One region of the Bacillus sp. SRL543 genome, then DNA from elsewhere that is predicted to be linked to it. Evidence: riboswitches for the same ligand, from Rfam matches in the RefSeq annotation. Region 1 holds a riboswitch; each other region holds the start of a gene.

Evidence for each region. A riboswitch is a leader RNA that binds a small molecule or an ion and turns the genes downstream of it on or off. The one in region 1 is predicted to bind cyclic di-GMP.
Region 2: linked by a shared signal. The riboswitch ahead of sinI (DNA-binding anti-repressor SinI) and the one ahead of AC4E8B_RS06320 (diguanylate cyclase domain-containing protein) in region 1 are both predicted to bind cyclic di-GMP.
Region 3: linked by a shared signal. The riboswitch ahead of AC4E8B_RS04835 (sensor domain-containing diguanylate cyclase) and the one ahead of AC4E8B_RS06320 (diguanylate cyclase domain-containing protein) in region 1 are both predicted to bind cyclic di-GMP.

Annotation. Positions count from the first base shown of each region.
Region 1 covers NZ_OZ481794.1:1,209,066-1,214,032, reverse strand. Annotated here, with positions in the region: gene AC4E8B_RS06325 (HEAT repeat domain-containing protein) at 1-142, opposite strand, end outside; gene AC4E8B_RS06320 (diguanylate cyclase domain-containing protein) at 143-1,762, opposite strand; cyclic di-GMP riboswitch class II at 1,837-1,921, opposite strand; gene AC4E8B_RS06315 (hypothetical protein) at 1,956-2,126, shown strand; gene AC4E8B_RS06310 (ATP-binding protein) at 2,214-3,476, shown strand; gene AC4E8B_RS06305 (GNAT family N-acetyltransferase) at 3,486-3,998, opposite strand; gene proC (pyrroline-5-carboxylate reductase) at 3,995-4,819, opposite strand.
Region 2 covers NZ_OZ481794.1:4,264,937-4,269,903, forward strand. Annotated here, with positions in the region: gene AC4E8B_RS21730 (toxic anion resistance protein) at 1-848, opposite strand, end outside; gene AC4E8B_RS21735 (5-bromo-4-chloroindolyl phosphate hydrolysis family protein) at 845-1,501, opposite strand; gene sinI (DNA-binding anti-repressor SinI) at 1,806-1,964, opposite strand; cyclic di-GMP riboswitch class I at 1,982-2,068, opposite strand; gene AC4E8B_RS21745 (hypothetical protein) at 2,252-2,479, opposite strand; cyclic di-GMP riboswitch class I at 2,578-2,660, opposite strand; gene AC4E8B_RS21750 (alpha/beta hydrolase) at 2,844-4,352, shown strand; gene AC4E8B_RS21755 (methyl-accepting chemotaxis protein) at 4,419-4,967, opposite strand, start outside.
Region 3 covers NZ_OZ481794.1:925,315-930,281, forward strand. Annotated here, with positions in the region: gene AC4E8B_RS04820 (YhgE/Pip domain-containing protein) at 1-619, shown strand, start outside; gene AC4E8B_RS04825 (excalibur calcium-binding domain-containing protein) at 773-1,042, shown strand; gene AC4E8B_RS04830 (amino acid permease) at 1,276-2,694, shown strand; cyclic di-GMP riboswitch class I at 2,768-2,851, shown strand; gene AC4E8B_RS04835 (sensor domain-containing diguanylate cyclase) at 2,935-3,894, shown strand; gene AC4E8B_RS04840 (DmpA family aminopeptidase) at 3,951-4,967, shown strand, end outside.

The DNA.
Region 1 (4,967 bases):
CCTGCTTCCGTTTTTCAACCTTCCGCCTTGCAGATATTTCAAATCCTTTTCTAATCACGAGGTAAACGAGTATAGCTGTCAATATCCCTGTGATGGAAAGAGCCGCTGCAGCGAGATAGAACAGTTCCCGATCCAGCATCATTTACGACATCCTCTGGATCAGGCGCTGGATCCTCGCCTGGAGCTCAGTGATGCTGAACGGCTTTGTCACATAATCATCCGCCCCAAGCTTCAATGCCCTGGCAATATCATATTCCGTCTTTCTTCCTGTCAGCATTAAGACATGGACACGGTTGGCATTCCGATTTTCCTTCACTTTCTGGAGAACTTCAGTCCCATCCATCACAGGCATGATTCCGTCCAGAATAAGGAAGTGCTCCCCTTTTTGCTCCATCCGGCCGGATTGAAGGAACTTCTGCCCATCCTCATACACCTGGATATCCAGTTCTGTATGCTCAAATTGCATGGACTGCAGGATTTTCATGAGCATCGTTCTAATGATGGCATCGTCATCAATAACCGATACATTCAGGACTTTCCTGGAATGGCCGCCTATCAATTTATTCGCACTTTCCACCCTTGCCCGGCCGTTTCGCTTCGCTTCATATAAAGCCTGGTCAGCCGTCTTGATCACTTCGGTCACGGTTGCAGAAGAATCATGGACCATATAAACGCCGGCAGAGAAGCTCATATTGAACTCTTCCCCATTCTCTTGGAACGTACGGCTCGAAAAGCCGGAAAGGAGCCTTGAGATGACCTCCTTGCTGTCGCGGTCATTCGTGCGCGGAAGCAGCAGGATGAATTCCTCCCCTCCATAGCGGAACACAATATCCCCTATCCGGACATGATCCTTCAGATACTGTGCAAACTCCGAGAGGATCCGGTCTCCCGCTGTATGGCCGTACGTATCATTTACTTGCTTGAAATGATCCAGATCCAGGACTGCGACAGAAAAATGCTGATTGTTCCTTTCAAGCTCCTTCAAGTAGCGTTTAAGCGAATCCTTCAGGAACCTGCGATTGTATACCTGAGTCAGTTCATCTATGAGGACCGACTGGTCAAAAATCTGTTTCCTGTCGAGATGCCGCTCCACCCTGATAAGGAATTCCTCCAGGTCAACGGGCTTGAAAATAAAATCGTCTGCTCCGAGCCTGTAAGCCTTGATTCTCGTTTCCCTGTCATTCTGGATACTGATCATCAGCTTAGGGATGAACTTCTTGTTCGTATGCTTTTGGATGTCTTCCAGTATATGAAACCCGCTTTTGCCCGGAAGATTCACATCAATGATGATACAGTCGGGGTTCATGTCAAAATATTGGTCGACAGCCTTTTCCGGCTCAGTATTCGCAATCACCATCCAGCCCTTGCTTTCCAGTGCATCCTTAAGGAGGATCAGCATGGAAACGTCATCATCGATCACCTGGATCAATGGCATATTTTCATCTCTCGGCAGCCCTTGCTTCTCCTCTTCCTTCTGGAAATGTTCATATTCATAGCTCAGGCCCATCAGTTCGTATAAGAAATCCCGCAGCTCCCGGTTTCCCCAGACTTTTTCGCTGCTCTTTTCCACCTGGTCCATCAGTTTGCCTGCCACCTGATGAAGTCCAACAAGCTGCAGGGTTCCCGCTGTTCCTTTTATAGAATGGAGAAAACGGTAGACATCCTCATTTTTCACAGGTGATTCCGAGTCCTGCTCAAACCATAAAATCATTTGGTTCTTAATTTTTTGAAACAGCAGTGTTTTATATTTATCAAGTTTCATTTCCGCACCTCTTTCATCCTGAGCTTCAGCCAGGAAGCAGAGGCGCCCCCGGCCAAAATAAAAACCAGCCATCATAGAAAATTGGCCGGTTGCACTAGTCACTCCCAACGGTTTAAAGTGCCCAAATAAAAACCGCTCATCACAGTGTCCTATATTCGAAATATCCCCCTTGCATTTTCTGTCGAAACAGCAAATGACAAGCCAATTAAAATATATGATTCCTGTCATATTAAGTCAATATAATTTTATCTTCTACTTTGAGTATACCGAAAAATCAAACCGGATGCTGACGCCAATGTGCACCCTTGATAAAATGGTAGATTATTACCATACCCAGCCGCTGTCTGAATCTGTCGCTAAATGAGGGTTTTTGTCAATAAGATAGCATTGTCGATTGAGACAGGTATTTGTAAAATTAGGAATATATAACTAAAAAATGGAGGACAAAGCAATGGAGCATATTAAAGACCTGCTGTTCAACCTGCTGATCATTCTAATCGTCATGCTTTCTTTCCAGCTCCTTTTTGCCAGCCGCCTTCAATCGCTTTTTCTGCGCCACCGCGAATATTTTATTGCCGGCATCAGCATCATCACCGCTTCCTTGTGCCTGGTGAGTTCAATCAAGATGAACAGCAGCTTCATATTCGATCTGCGGTGGATCCCGTTCCTGCTGGGGGGGTTGTACGGAGGTCCAAGAGTGATACTCGCCCTGCTGATATTTGTCATTTTTATCCGTATTCCCCTCGGCGGGATCGGGGCTGCCTATAATATTTTAACCGGGCTGATTGCCGGCTTTATTGTATACAAGCTCCATCCATCTTTCATCCGCATGGACACCAGGGGGAAGCTGTTTACCGTTTCACTCCTGTCTTTTATCATATCCATCGCATCTTTCATGCTTCTGCTTTCCAGAGCAGGAATGGAGGAGTGCCTGGAATTCGTTGTTATCTATACAATCACTCAGACAGTAGGGACATTTCTGGCAGCCTACACCATCGAGCTGATCGTACAGAACCAGCAGCTGAACTGGGCAGTAATGAAGACAGAAAAAATGGAGGTCGTTTCCCACTTGGCTGCCAGCATCGGCCATGAAGTAAGAAATCCCCTGACCGTAACGAAAGGATTTCTTCAGTTATTAAAAGAAGAAGAACCTGATAGGGGAAAGCGCTCGTATTATTTAGAGACAGCCCTCGAAGAGCTGAACAGGGCGGAAGTAATCATCAGTGATTATTTAACATTTGCCAAACCGCATTTGGAAACAAATTCCTGTTTTTCATTAGAAGAAGAAATAAGAAAAGCGGTTGAATTGATAACCCCCTACGGGAATGCCCATTCTGTAGTAATCTATTGCGACACAGAGGAAGAAATATTAATCAAAGGGGAAGATGCAAAGTTTCAGCAATGCCTTCTCAACCTGCTCAAAAATGCCATTGAAGCAATGCCGGGCGGAGGCGTACTCTCTATATCGGCGAGACTGCAGGACGACAAAGCCGCACTCTTTATTTCTGATACTGGCAAGGGGATGACATCCGGGCAGCTCGGGAGGCTGGGCGAACCTTATTTTTCAACAAAAGAAGGTAAAGGAACGGGGCTTGGAATGATGGTGGTCTTTCGGATCATTGAGGGAATGGGCGGAAAAATAAAAGCAGAAAGCATTCTGAATAAAGGCACCTGCTTTACCATCCTGCTTCCTGCCGAAAAATCTCCTGATTAGCGGCTGATCTCACACATGTTCAAATGCGGGCGGGTACTTCACCGTCCCGCTGATTCCAGCTAGGGAGCCTTCCTTAAATTCCATCGCCATAAATACCTCTTCCGGTACAGGAAAAGGTGAAAGTATCTCAAAGACCGCAGAAGGCCGGAACCCAAATCTCGGATAATAACCTGGGTGTCCCAATACAACGGCGTGGGCAAAACCCAGAAGCTCCGCCTGTTTCAACCCTTCTTTAATAAGAAGGGATCCCATCCCTTCATTTTGGCGCTCCGGCATGACGGCTGCAGGGGCAAGCGCCAAGGTTGGGACTTCCCCCTTCCCTGTTTCAATCACCGCCCTGCTGAACATGATGTGCCCAACGATTTCCCCTCCATCTTCTGCTGCGAGGGATAGTTCAGGTATATACTCCGCTGAACTTCTTATGGCTCTGACCAGGGCGGCTTCATTTTCCCTGCCGAATGCAGCCCTGTGGACATTCTCTGCATTATTAAAATCAGCTTCCTGCTCTTTTCTGATGATCATTTTTCCTCCTGCTGGCTTTTTGCCAGCTTTTTTGATTTATCTGTACAGCTTTGCATCGCCGAAATGACCGCCGATCTGAAGCCGTGTTTTTCCAGCTCGGCCACCGCTTCTATCGTGGCACCCCCTGGCGTACATACCTGATCTTTTAATTCCCCGGGATGCCTGCCAGTCTCAAGTACCATCTTGGCTGCACCCAGCACCGCCTGGGCCGCAAGCCGGTATGATGTTTCCCTTGGCAGTCCCTGAAGGACGCCGCCGTCAGCAAGGGCCTCAATGAACATATACACATAGGCAGGCGAAGAACCGCTGATGGCAGGTATGCTGTCCATCAGCTCTTCTTCTATGAACTCTGCTTTACCAAAACTCTCGAATAGTTCAGCAGCTTCCCTCCGTTCACTTTCGGTCACCTGCCTGCTGGCAGCCAGGGCGCTCATCCCTTCCCCGGCAAGAGAGGGGGTATTGGGCATAGAACGGATTGCTTTTATTTCCCTGCCGAATGCAGACTCAAGAAACGCAAGGCTGATCCCTGCTGCGATTGTGATGATAATGGCATCCTCAGAAACACTGCCGCTGATTTCCTCAATCACTCCCTTATGAACATCAGGCTTTACAGCCAGAAATAAAAAATCAGCCTGTTCAGCTGCTTCCTTATTATTAAGGGTCACTCCGATATCATATGTATTCTTTACATAAGCAAGTGTTTTCTCCGTCCTTGCGCTGGCCATTATATCATCCGGCCGGGCCATCGCCGATTTCAGCATTCCCCCGATGATTGCCTGGGCCATTTTTCCGCATCCTATAAAACCAATTTTCTTATTCATCATTTCACTTCCCTGCATCATTGCTCCCTTTATTATACTTCCTGCCCTGCCTCATTTCCAACTTCCGGTTAGCTCTGGGTGTTAAAGGGTAAAATGGAAATGCTCCGCGCTTAACTGTGCGGAATTTCATTTTTTCTTCTGCATTATG
Region 2 (4,967 bases), 1.9 Mb from region 1:
TTCCAAAGGGGGATGGCGGTGTTGATGGAAGCCTGGATTTTTTCGACAAGGGCCTGGTTTGTGTTCTGGATCAGGCGGATCTGCGGGGCGGATTGGATCGTGATTTCCCGGCTCAGCTTCAGATCGTACAGCCTCTTGTCAAGCCGGTCTGCAAATTGGAGCATATCATTGACTTCTTGGAACTTCATCTGGTCGCCTGACGTTTCCGCTTCCTTCCTCATCTGCGGGATTGTCTGATCATGCAGTTCCTCGAGCTTGATCTCGCCTGCTGCGATATAGACATTGAGAGCGTGAAAATATTCCTTGTTCGTGTCATATAACTTTTCCAGCATATGGATGTCAGACAAGAGGACATTTTTGCTGCGGTCCAGCTTTACGCTGATCCGGTCAATCTGCGCTCCTGTTTTTTGATATTTGGAGAGAATCTCCTGGACAGAATCGGAGATTTTTCCGAACATGCGGGAAAACAGAGACTGCTTGCCCTGCTTCAGTTCATCCGGGTTCATATCATTGAGGCGCTTCATCAGGTCATTGATGATATCACCAACCTCGCCGATATCCTTCTTCTGGACATGCTCGAGCATGCTGTGCGAGAAGGTGAGCAGCTTTGTCTGCGCCTGGGTGCCATAGGCAATCATGGCCTGATGGTTGCTCGGGTCGATCTGCTCTGCGATCTGATAGGCCCGCGCCCGGTTTTCTTCCGGGATCACGTCTATTAGCTTCACCGGTCTATCTTCCTTTGCAAGCTCGAGGGCAGGTCCGCCGTTACTGTCGCCAAACGGGTCGGCAAGGATATCATCCATAAGACTGCCCGTCTTTTTCGTTAATGATGGGTTTTGTTCGCTCATTTCAGCCTCCTGCTTTCTTCAGGTAATCGGTTTTCCTTCCATGTCTTAATCGAGTTCTTTGCTACGTCTATTTCAAAATTCAGATTGTCTATATCATCGGAAATCACTTCATACAAATCTTTCTCTACCGTCTGGGAGAGTTCATTGATGGTCCTTCGGGTTTCCAGCAGCGACTGGTCGATTTCAAGGTTCTTCTTCGGCTGGGTGGAAAGGAACACATATTTCTCGCTCATTTCCACAAGAGAATCAAGATGGGAAAAATAAAACCGCTCCGCCTGGTAAAAACGCTTCGGCTCTTTCTTGGTCAGCCTGTAAATCTTCCTTGTGATTCTCATCAGCTCAATCCGCTGCTTCAAAGAAGGAAGATGGCGGATCGCAAACAAGGACATGTGCAGTCGGGAAATTTTCTTTTTCCCTTCTGCAAGGTTTGTCTTAATATACTTATATTCCCTCCGCGTCAGCCCGTGCTTCCTGAGGAAACGGACGCGCCCGATCTGGAATGCGGTTAGATACACCAGCACGGCCGCACCGCCTGCTATCAGCCCCGACAAGAAAAACGTCTGGTCAAATCCGAAATAGCTGACCGTCCAGACCGACCCGGCGAACGGGACAGCCAGTACCGTGCCTATAAGAAACGAAACAATCCGGTTCATTCATATCGACTCCTGACATAAAATCCTGCTTTACCTGTACATACGTATAAAGACAATAGGTTTCACCCAATCTCCCGCACTGACAGAAAAAGTAAGATCATCTTATTTAATTCAACAATACACGATAAAACTCCTCTTTTCCATAGACCAGGACTGTAAGATGGGGTAGGTCTTGAGGCGTAGAAAGGCTGGCACCGCTGCCTTCCGATTATTGCTGTTTTCTGTCGAAAAGTTTAGCTCATAAAAATAGTGTCAAATCCAAAGATTTAACACTTAAGTTATCATATGTATAGTCAATTGCTGCTTATTGTTTTTCTTCGTCCTGCTTCTTGCTCTCTGCTGAGCTCCAATATAGGTGAGTGCCATTGATGAAGCTATGGATCTCCCCTAATGAAATCCCGCTGCTTTTTGCTTCTAAGATCAATTCAAGCCAATCCCTGTCAACCTTTTCCGGCAACATCATCTCAACTTCTCCCTATTTGCGGCAGCCCGGCCGTCATAGCTCTGCAGAGCCTTAGACCCGAGGCTTTGCGTCCTTATTTTTCAATAAGTTTGCATTTCACAAAATGTAAAGATGGGAATATCTACCCTCATGAAGTAAGACTCAAACCAATCGATATGGTGCCTTTTTCGATTGGTTACAACCCCCCAATCGAAATTTGTCGAACCAGCACAAAAGATAACCCGGCTAAACAGGTCCAGAATAACAAAAGAGAGTGAAGGAATTAGTTCCTCCACCCTCTTTTAATGCTACACAACTGCAGCATGTTTCTCGCTATATGATGACAGCTGGCGATCCAGTTTCCTGCCTGCAGCCATCAGGTTGGCCAGGCATTCCTTGCGGAGGCTGTCTGTACAGATGAAATTAAAGTTCAGCTCATACTCAATCTGGGAGATGCTCGCTGATAGATTCTTTCCGCTCTCTGCAGCCTTTTTCAGCTGCTCCTCAAAAAACTCTGCTGTGCCAAAAAAATTCATGTTTCTCCATCCTTTCCTTCCAGTAACTGCGCCAAAAGGTTCGGCCGATTAGCTCTGAAAGTACTAAGCACAGAATTCAAAGCCATCCACATATTCACCCTGGCAGCCCGACGATCATAGCTTGCGCCTTAGACTCGAGGCTTTGCGTCCTTATTTTTCAACAAGTTTGCCTTTTTCAATTTTCATACTATTATCATATTACTTTTGGCCCTTTATATCAATTGCAGATTTTAATTTTTATAAAATATAGGCAATAAGAATCTAACTGCTGAAGGAAGTATATTTATTTTTCCTAATAAAAGGGATAGATGTGCCGATAATATTATAAATGGCTATTGCCACAATGAAATATCGGAGGGGCAGCATGAATACGACTAAACGAGGAATAAGCTTTGAGTTGAATAGTTCAGCCAATCCTGATGCAGAGACATTGATCCTTGCACATGGACTGGGTCTGGACCGCACTGTTTGGAAGCTTATTCTTCCACAGTTGGCAGACTACCATACTATAACATTCGACTTTAGGGGACACGGACACAGCAGCATTGCAGAGGGAATTCTGGACTGGAATACTTTAAATGAAGATTTTGAGTCCATCCTGGAAGAGACAGGATCCTCTTCTTTCCACTTTATCGGGCAGGGCCTTGGGGCATACTTCGGCTCCCAATGGCAGGAATTGAACCCGGGCAGCATCCTTTCGTTCATTGTCTTTTCGACCCCTGCCGTAAATTTAGCTGATTGCATCAGGAAATCGCCTTCAGAAAACAGCATGCCGCTTCTTGGTAAAGAAAGTCTGGCAGATTTCTGGATAAGCCACCTTCTTTATAAATCTATCGGCCCTCATTACTTTCTTTTGAAGGAAGCCTGCTCGAAGCTTGATTTGCACACCTATTTTTTAGCAAGGGATTTAATCTCCGGATCATCCATAATCAATTTTAAGCATATGAATATACCCGTACTGTTTTTAGCGGGGGAATTCGACCACTTCTATCCATCTTCCCTTGTCATGCTGAGCAGCGACTATATCAGGCAGAGCAGAAAGTACATCATCCCTTCTGCATCTCATCTGATTCAACTGGACCAGCCGGAATTGACGCTGTCCAAATGCAGGGAGTTCTTAGCCCAGCCGGCAGCAATGGCAGAAGTAAAGCCCGACGCAGGGAGTTCTTATACGCAAAAGCTGCTTCTCCAATTAGAGGCAGCATTCGAGACGCCTCCTCCAAACGAAGATAAGATTCAAGTCTGTATGCTTGATGAATTTAAAGTGACAGCAGGCAACACAGTGATTGAAGGGAAATGGAACCAGCGCAAGGCAAAGGAAATCCTGGCTTACTTGTGCCTTCATGGCCCGGTTTCAAGGAATATTGTAGCAGAGGCCTTTTGGCCTGGGCTGCCGGTTGCCAACGCGCAGAACCAGCTCCGAGTCAGCCTGACCCACCTGCGAAAGACATTCCAAGGAGGCGGGATTCTTGATCCATTCACGATTGAAAACAATATTATCTCAATGAACCGGGATATTGAAATTGACGCCCTGCAGTTCAGCCGCCTGCTCAAACAGGCACTGGAAGCAGAGGACTGGACAGCCATGAAGATTTTGAAATCAAAAGCCGCTGGCAAAATTCCGCCAAAGCTGCTCCCGCAGTTCAAGGCCAAATGGGCAGACGAATACCGCCGGGAATTGGAGCTATCCATCATCAGGCTGCTGAATCTAACCTATAAGCAGCACTTGCATCTGAGGGAAATTTCAGAAGCATTGAACGATATGCAGCTCCTCATGAAGCTGTCCTCTGAGGACACCAGGCTTCATGAAGAAATCAGCGACCTGTACCAGAAAGTCAGTATGTCCCCGCTTAAAATGTGGGAACCTGCATGAATGATAGAGTGTACTGCAATTCGTATATATAGAAAGGACAGCGGCAAATGCCGCTGTCCTCTTTCTTTAACTTTCAATTTTAAATTTTTGAAGCAGTCCATCAAGGTCTGCTGCGATTTCATTAAGCGCCTCTGATTCCTTTTTAACTGTTTCCATATCTCCGGTCTGGCCGTCGACCTGGCTGACCACTTCCACCAGGCGTTCGTTGACATGCTGGAATTGCGAGGATAGCTCTTCAACGCTGGCGGCCACTTCTTCGCTTCCTGCCGCCATTTGTTCACTGACAGCCGATATTTCCTGGATGCGTCCGTTCACATTATCAACAGAGCCTAAGATACTTTCAAAAGATTGCACGACAGCATCAATGGAGAGCTTGCCGCCGATAACATCCTGATTGGTCTTTTTCATGGCTGCCGATGTGGCGTCCGCATCCTCCTTGAGCTGCTGGATGATGGCGGATATATTGGAGGCCGACTGATTGGTCTGGCTGGCCAGATTCCCTACTTCATGGGCGACCACAGCAAACCCCTTTCCATGCTCCCCGGCCCTGGCTGCTTCAATGCTTGCATTCAGCGCCAGCAGATTTGTCTGGCCGGCAATATCCGATATTTCCTT
Region 3 (4,967 bases), 280 kb from region 1:
GACTTATGCGGCTGCTAAAAATGCCAAAGGAGTCTTTGCTGCTGGTAAAGGCAGTTTTGACGCTGTCAGTGGGACTTTGGAGCAAGTGAGCGCGTCTCTTACAGAGATGGCGAAGAACCTTGACGCTATGTCTGCTGGACTTTCTCAAGCTTTGGCCAATTCTGATGCTGCTGATGCGATGGCACAGTTGCAGGCAGGCGTTCAAGCACTTGCTGCCAACTATGAATCCTTCCACTCGGGATTGGTGGATTACACTGGCGGAGTGAGCAGGCTGGCAGGCTCCTATTCTGAACTGCATAACGGCATTGCTGGCGTGGCAGGCGGAACAGGGGAACTCTCTGACGGTGCAGCCGCACTCCATGATGGGACGGCTGAGCTGTATGAAGCCACGAGGGATCTGCCGGAACAAATGAAGGAAGAAGTTGAAGGCATGCTCGAAGAATACGACAAAAGCGACTTCAAACCCGTTTCCTTCGTATCGCCTGAGAACGAGAAAGTAAACTCAGTTCAGTTTGTGTTAAAAACAGAAAGCATTAAACAGGAAGAAACGGAAGAGGTTGAAAAGCCCAAGGAAGAGCCGAAGGGGTTTTGGGCTCGTTTGAAGGCGCTGTTTTCATAAGTGAGAGAGAGGTGCCGGCCTTTGGGGGCTGGCGCCTTTTATTATATGGCTGGCATTAGAACTTTCTATTATTCTATTAAAATATATTGTAATAGATGGATATATTGGATTATTATTAATATAAGTTAAAATATGGAAGGTGAGAAAATTAAAATGAAAAAGTCCAGTGCTTTAGCCATTTCTGCTTTGTTGATCCTAAGTGTATCTTTCTCTGTAAGTGCTGAAGCAAAAACACCGGCAGCTGCTAAAACCTATAAGAATTGTACTGAATTAAACAAGGATTATAAAGGCGGAGTAGCCCGTTCTTCTTCTGTAAAAAACAAGGGCGGTAAAACTAAATATAAACCGTATGTATCCCAGGCGCTGTATGATGCCAATAAAACGAAGGATCGGGACGGCGACAAAATAGCTTGTGAAAAGTAAAAAGTTGAAATCAGAGTTTTTGCTTAAAGTTTACAGGCGGGATATCAGAATAAAGAAGGTACAGGCCTGCTGGGCTGGCGCCTTTTTTTAGAGAGCCAAGGGGACAGGTCCCTTGGCTCTTTTTGATACTGGGCCACGGTACCTGTCCCCATGGCTTCCGGTACCTGTCCCCATGGCTTCTTATTCCCATTTCAGGGCATACTTTTCATAAGCAGCTGGTGAGGAGTGGGAAGATGCAAAAAGTGAGTGTGGTTAAACAGAGTGTTAAGAATGTGCAGAAGGGCCAGGTGGAGAAGGGGCAGTCGCATAAGCTGGCATGGTGGCAGCTTTCTTTGATTGGGATTGGCTCTGTGATTGGGGCGGGGTTCTTTTTGGGATCCGGTTTGTCGATTCACTCGGCGGGTCCTTCTGTGCTGATTGGATATCTGCTGGCCGGATTGACGGCTTATTTTGTTTTTAGTGCACTGGCTGAGATGACGGTGCAGGATCCGCAGCCCGGTTCGTTCCGGACATATGCGGGACAGGCATTCGGCCATTATGCGGGATTTATGAGCGGCTGGATTTACTGGGTGGCGGGAGTGCTGATCATGTCGAGCGAAGTGACGGCACTGGCCATTTTTACTCAATTATGGCTGCCGGATGTTCCTATCTGGATTTTTTCGATCATTTATTCTGCCATTGCATTAGGCATTAATTTTCTCGGTGTAAAAAATTTCGGAAGCATTGAATCGTTTTTTGCTGTCATAAAAATTTCTACGCTCATCAGTTTTATTTTCTTCGGGATTCTAGCAGCGTTTGGGGTACTCTCACCCGAGACGGCAGGTGAATCGTCCACCTTTTTATCGGAGGGGATTTTTCCGAATGGGTTTTCAGGGTTATGGTCTGCAATGATATTCATTTTGTTCTCTTATGGGGGAATTGAAGTGATCGGGGTTTTGGCTACGGAACTTAGAAACAAAGAAGACGTGCCAAAGGCAGGGAGCTTTCTGGTTGCAGCTTTGACAATCCTTTATGTGGTCAGCATCCTCTTTATCCTGATGATGATTTCTTTTCATAACATAAATGAAGATAAAAGCCCTTTCGTGGCTGCTTTATCACAATTCAATATTCCTTTTCTGGATAGCATCTTCAATGTCATTTTAATAAGTGCGGCTTTTTCGACGATGGTGGGGTCTCTTTTTTCAATAACAAGCATTATCGTGTCTCTTTCAAAGGATGGAGACGCGCCGCAAAGGCTCCAGAAGAAAACGAGGAAAGGAGTGCCGGCAGGGGCGCTGCTGCTGAGCGGAGCGGGGCTCGGTGTTTCTGTCCTGCTTTCATTTCTCTTGCCGGATACCATTTACGAGTATATGACGGCCTCAGCAGGCATCATGCTGATCTTGAACTGGATCATTATCCTGGCGTCGCATATCAAGAAAAGGAAGCAGGTCGGCGCATCTCATGAGAAATATAAATCCTCTGCTTATCCGGTAACCTCCTATCTGGGCATTGTGCTGATTATCTTTACGATTGCGGGTTCGCTTCTCCACGCCAATCAAAGAATGGGCTTGTTTGCGAGCATTGGGTTTGTGCTGATCATTCTTGTTTCGTATCTTCTGGGTTCTAAGTTTGGGAAGTTCAAGAAAATCCATAAAACAGAGGAAGAGTATTAGGGAGTGCCTGCTCTGGATTTTTCCGCGGTTTAAATTGGAAGTCTTGCCGTTTATCCTTTAAAATGAAATATATAAAAGATACAGGCAAATTCATCGAAAGGTGAAGACGCAAAACTACAGGGACTAAAGCCAAAGGCTATGTCTGCCAGTTACCGATTCATCTTTATGAGCGTAGGCTGATCGGTTTCGATTGGTCTATTTTTTATGCTGAAGGATTGAGGAAAACGAAGAGGGACAGCAATGATGAACATACAATTTGCACAAGGTTTTGGATTAGGGGCACTGACTGTTTTATTGGTTGTGATTTATTTTTTCAGAAGATGGAAAAAGAAAGAAACTGACTCTTTTAAAAATCATGAAAATTATATGCATGTGATAGAAAACACCAAAGATTTTCTTTATTATTGCCAAGTATATCCGGAGCTGAAATTTAAATATCTTGGTCCTTCAGCAGAATGCTTTTTCGGTGAAGGTTCTAATGCAGATGCCTATTCAGACGCTGGTGTTGCCTTTAGGGATATCCACCCGGAGGATATGGATATTCTCCAGAAAAAAGTCCATGGACAGGTTGATTTCAATAAAGCAATCGTTCAGCGCTGGAAAGATAAAGACGGTCATTACCGATGGTTTGAAGAGTATGCGACTCCGATATATGAAAATGGGGTGCTGGTCGCTCTTCAAGGTATGGTGCGGAATATTGATGAGAGAAAAAAGCTGGAAGAAACATTGAAATATCGAATCACCCATGATGCTTTGACAGACATCTATAACCGTGATTTCTTTGAGCAAATGATGGAGAAATATAATGAACGTGAGGATACAGCTGCAGCCATTATATTATGTGATTTGGACGGCCTGAAATGTTTGAATGATAACTATGGGCATAAAACTGGAGACTTTCTGATTAAAGAAACAGCACGGCTATTAGAACAATTTTTCAGAGAAAATGCCTATGTTTCAAGGATTGGCGGAGATGAATTTGCGGTTTTCCTTTTAAAAAAGGACAAAGAACAGGTAGAGCTCCTGGTTGAAAAGCTATCTGAAGAGATTAGCAGATATAATGAAAGCAGCCAGGAAGTCAAAATTAACATATCGATAGGCTTTGCGTTCTGCGAAAATTCACTAGGTGTCATGGAAAGCTTATTTGTTGAAGCGGATAACCATATGTATCGAAATAAAAGAATGAAAAAAGGTGCCTGAATTCATCAATAAAGATGGGAGAAAGGCACCTTTCTTCGCAAAAATGGAGGAAAATGATGCCCGCCAAAAAAAGAATCAGAGATTATGGAGTGAAAATAGGAACCCTTCAAACTGGTCCGCGCAATTCTATCACTGATGTGGAAGGGGTAACTGTGGGGCATACAACGCTAAGTGATGGTGATAAACAAACCGGGGTCACTGCAATTGTGCCGCATCCCGGGAATCTTTTTAAAGAAAAGCTGATTGCCGCGACCCATGTGATCAACGGGTTTGGGAAGAGTATGGGGACAATCCAGATCAATGAGCTGGGTACGATAGAATCTCCGATCATCCTGACCAATACGCTGAGCATCGGTACAGCAGCCGAGGCTTTGATTCAGTATATGCTGGAGTCTAATCCCGAAATCGGCCGGACGACTGGAACGGTGAATCCGGTTGTGTGTGAATGCAATGATATGTTTTTGAATGATATCCGGGCTGGGTTCGTAGAGAGGGAGCACGTATTCCAGGCACTGCAGAATGCCTCGGCGGACGTGGAAGAAGGCACTGCTGGAGCAGGGACCGGCATGCTTTGCTATTCTCTGAAGGGCGGGATCGGGACCAGCTCGAGGCTGATGGAAATGGACCATGGAACTTATACGATGGGCGTTCTCGTGCTCACGAATTTCGGCGGCTTAAAGGATCTGCGGGTGAATGGGAAAGCCGTCGGGGAGGAGCTGAGTGAGGCTATCCAGGCTAAGGAGGAGAAGGATAAAGGGTCGGTCATTATCATTGTCGCAACTGACCTGCCTGTATCGGAGAGGCAGCTGACCCGAATCATTAAAAGGACGGTAACAGGTTTGTCCCGGACGGGGTCCATCATCGGGACGGGAAGCGGCGAGGTGGTCATCGGCTTTTCGACTGCTGTGAAAATCCCTCATGAAAAACCGGCAGATTGCTTAAGGATCTCTATGATACATGAAGAGGATATTGATCTGGCTTTCAGAGCGGCAGGCGAGGCAGCGGAAGAGGCTGTCCTGAATTCGCTGGCAGCGGCAACACGGGTGGTGGGCCGGAATGGAAATGTGCGGCCG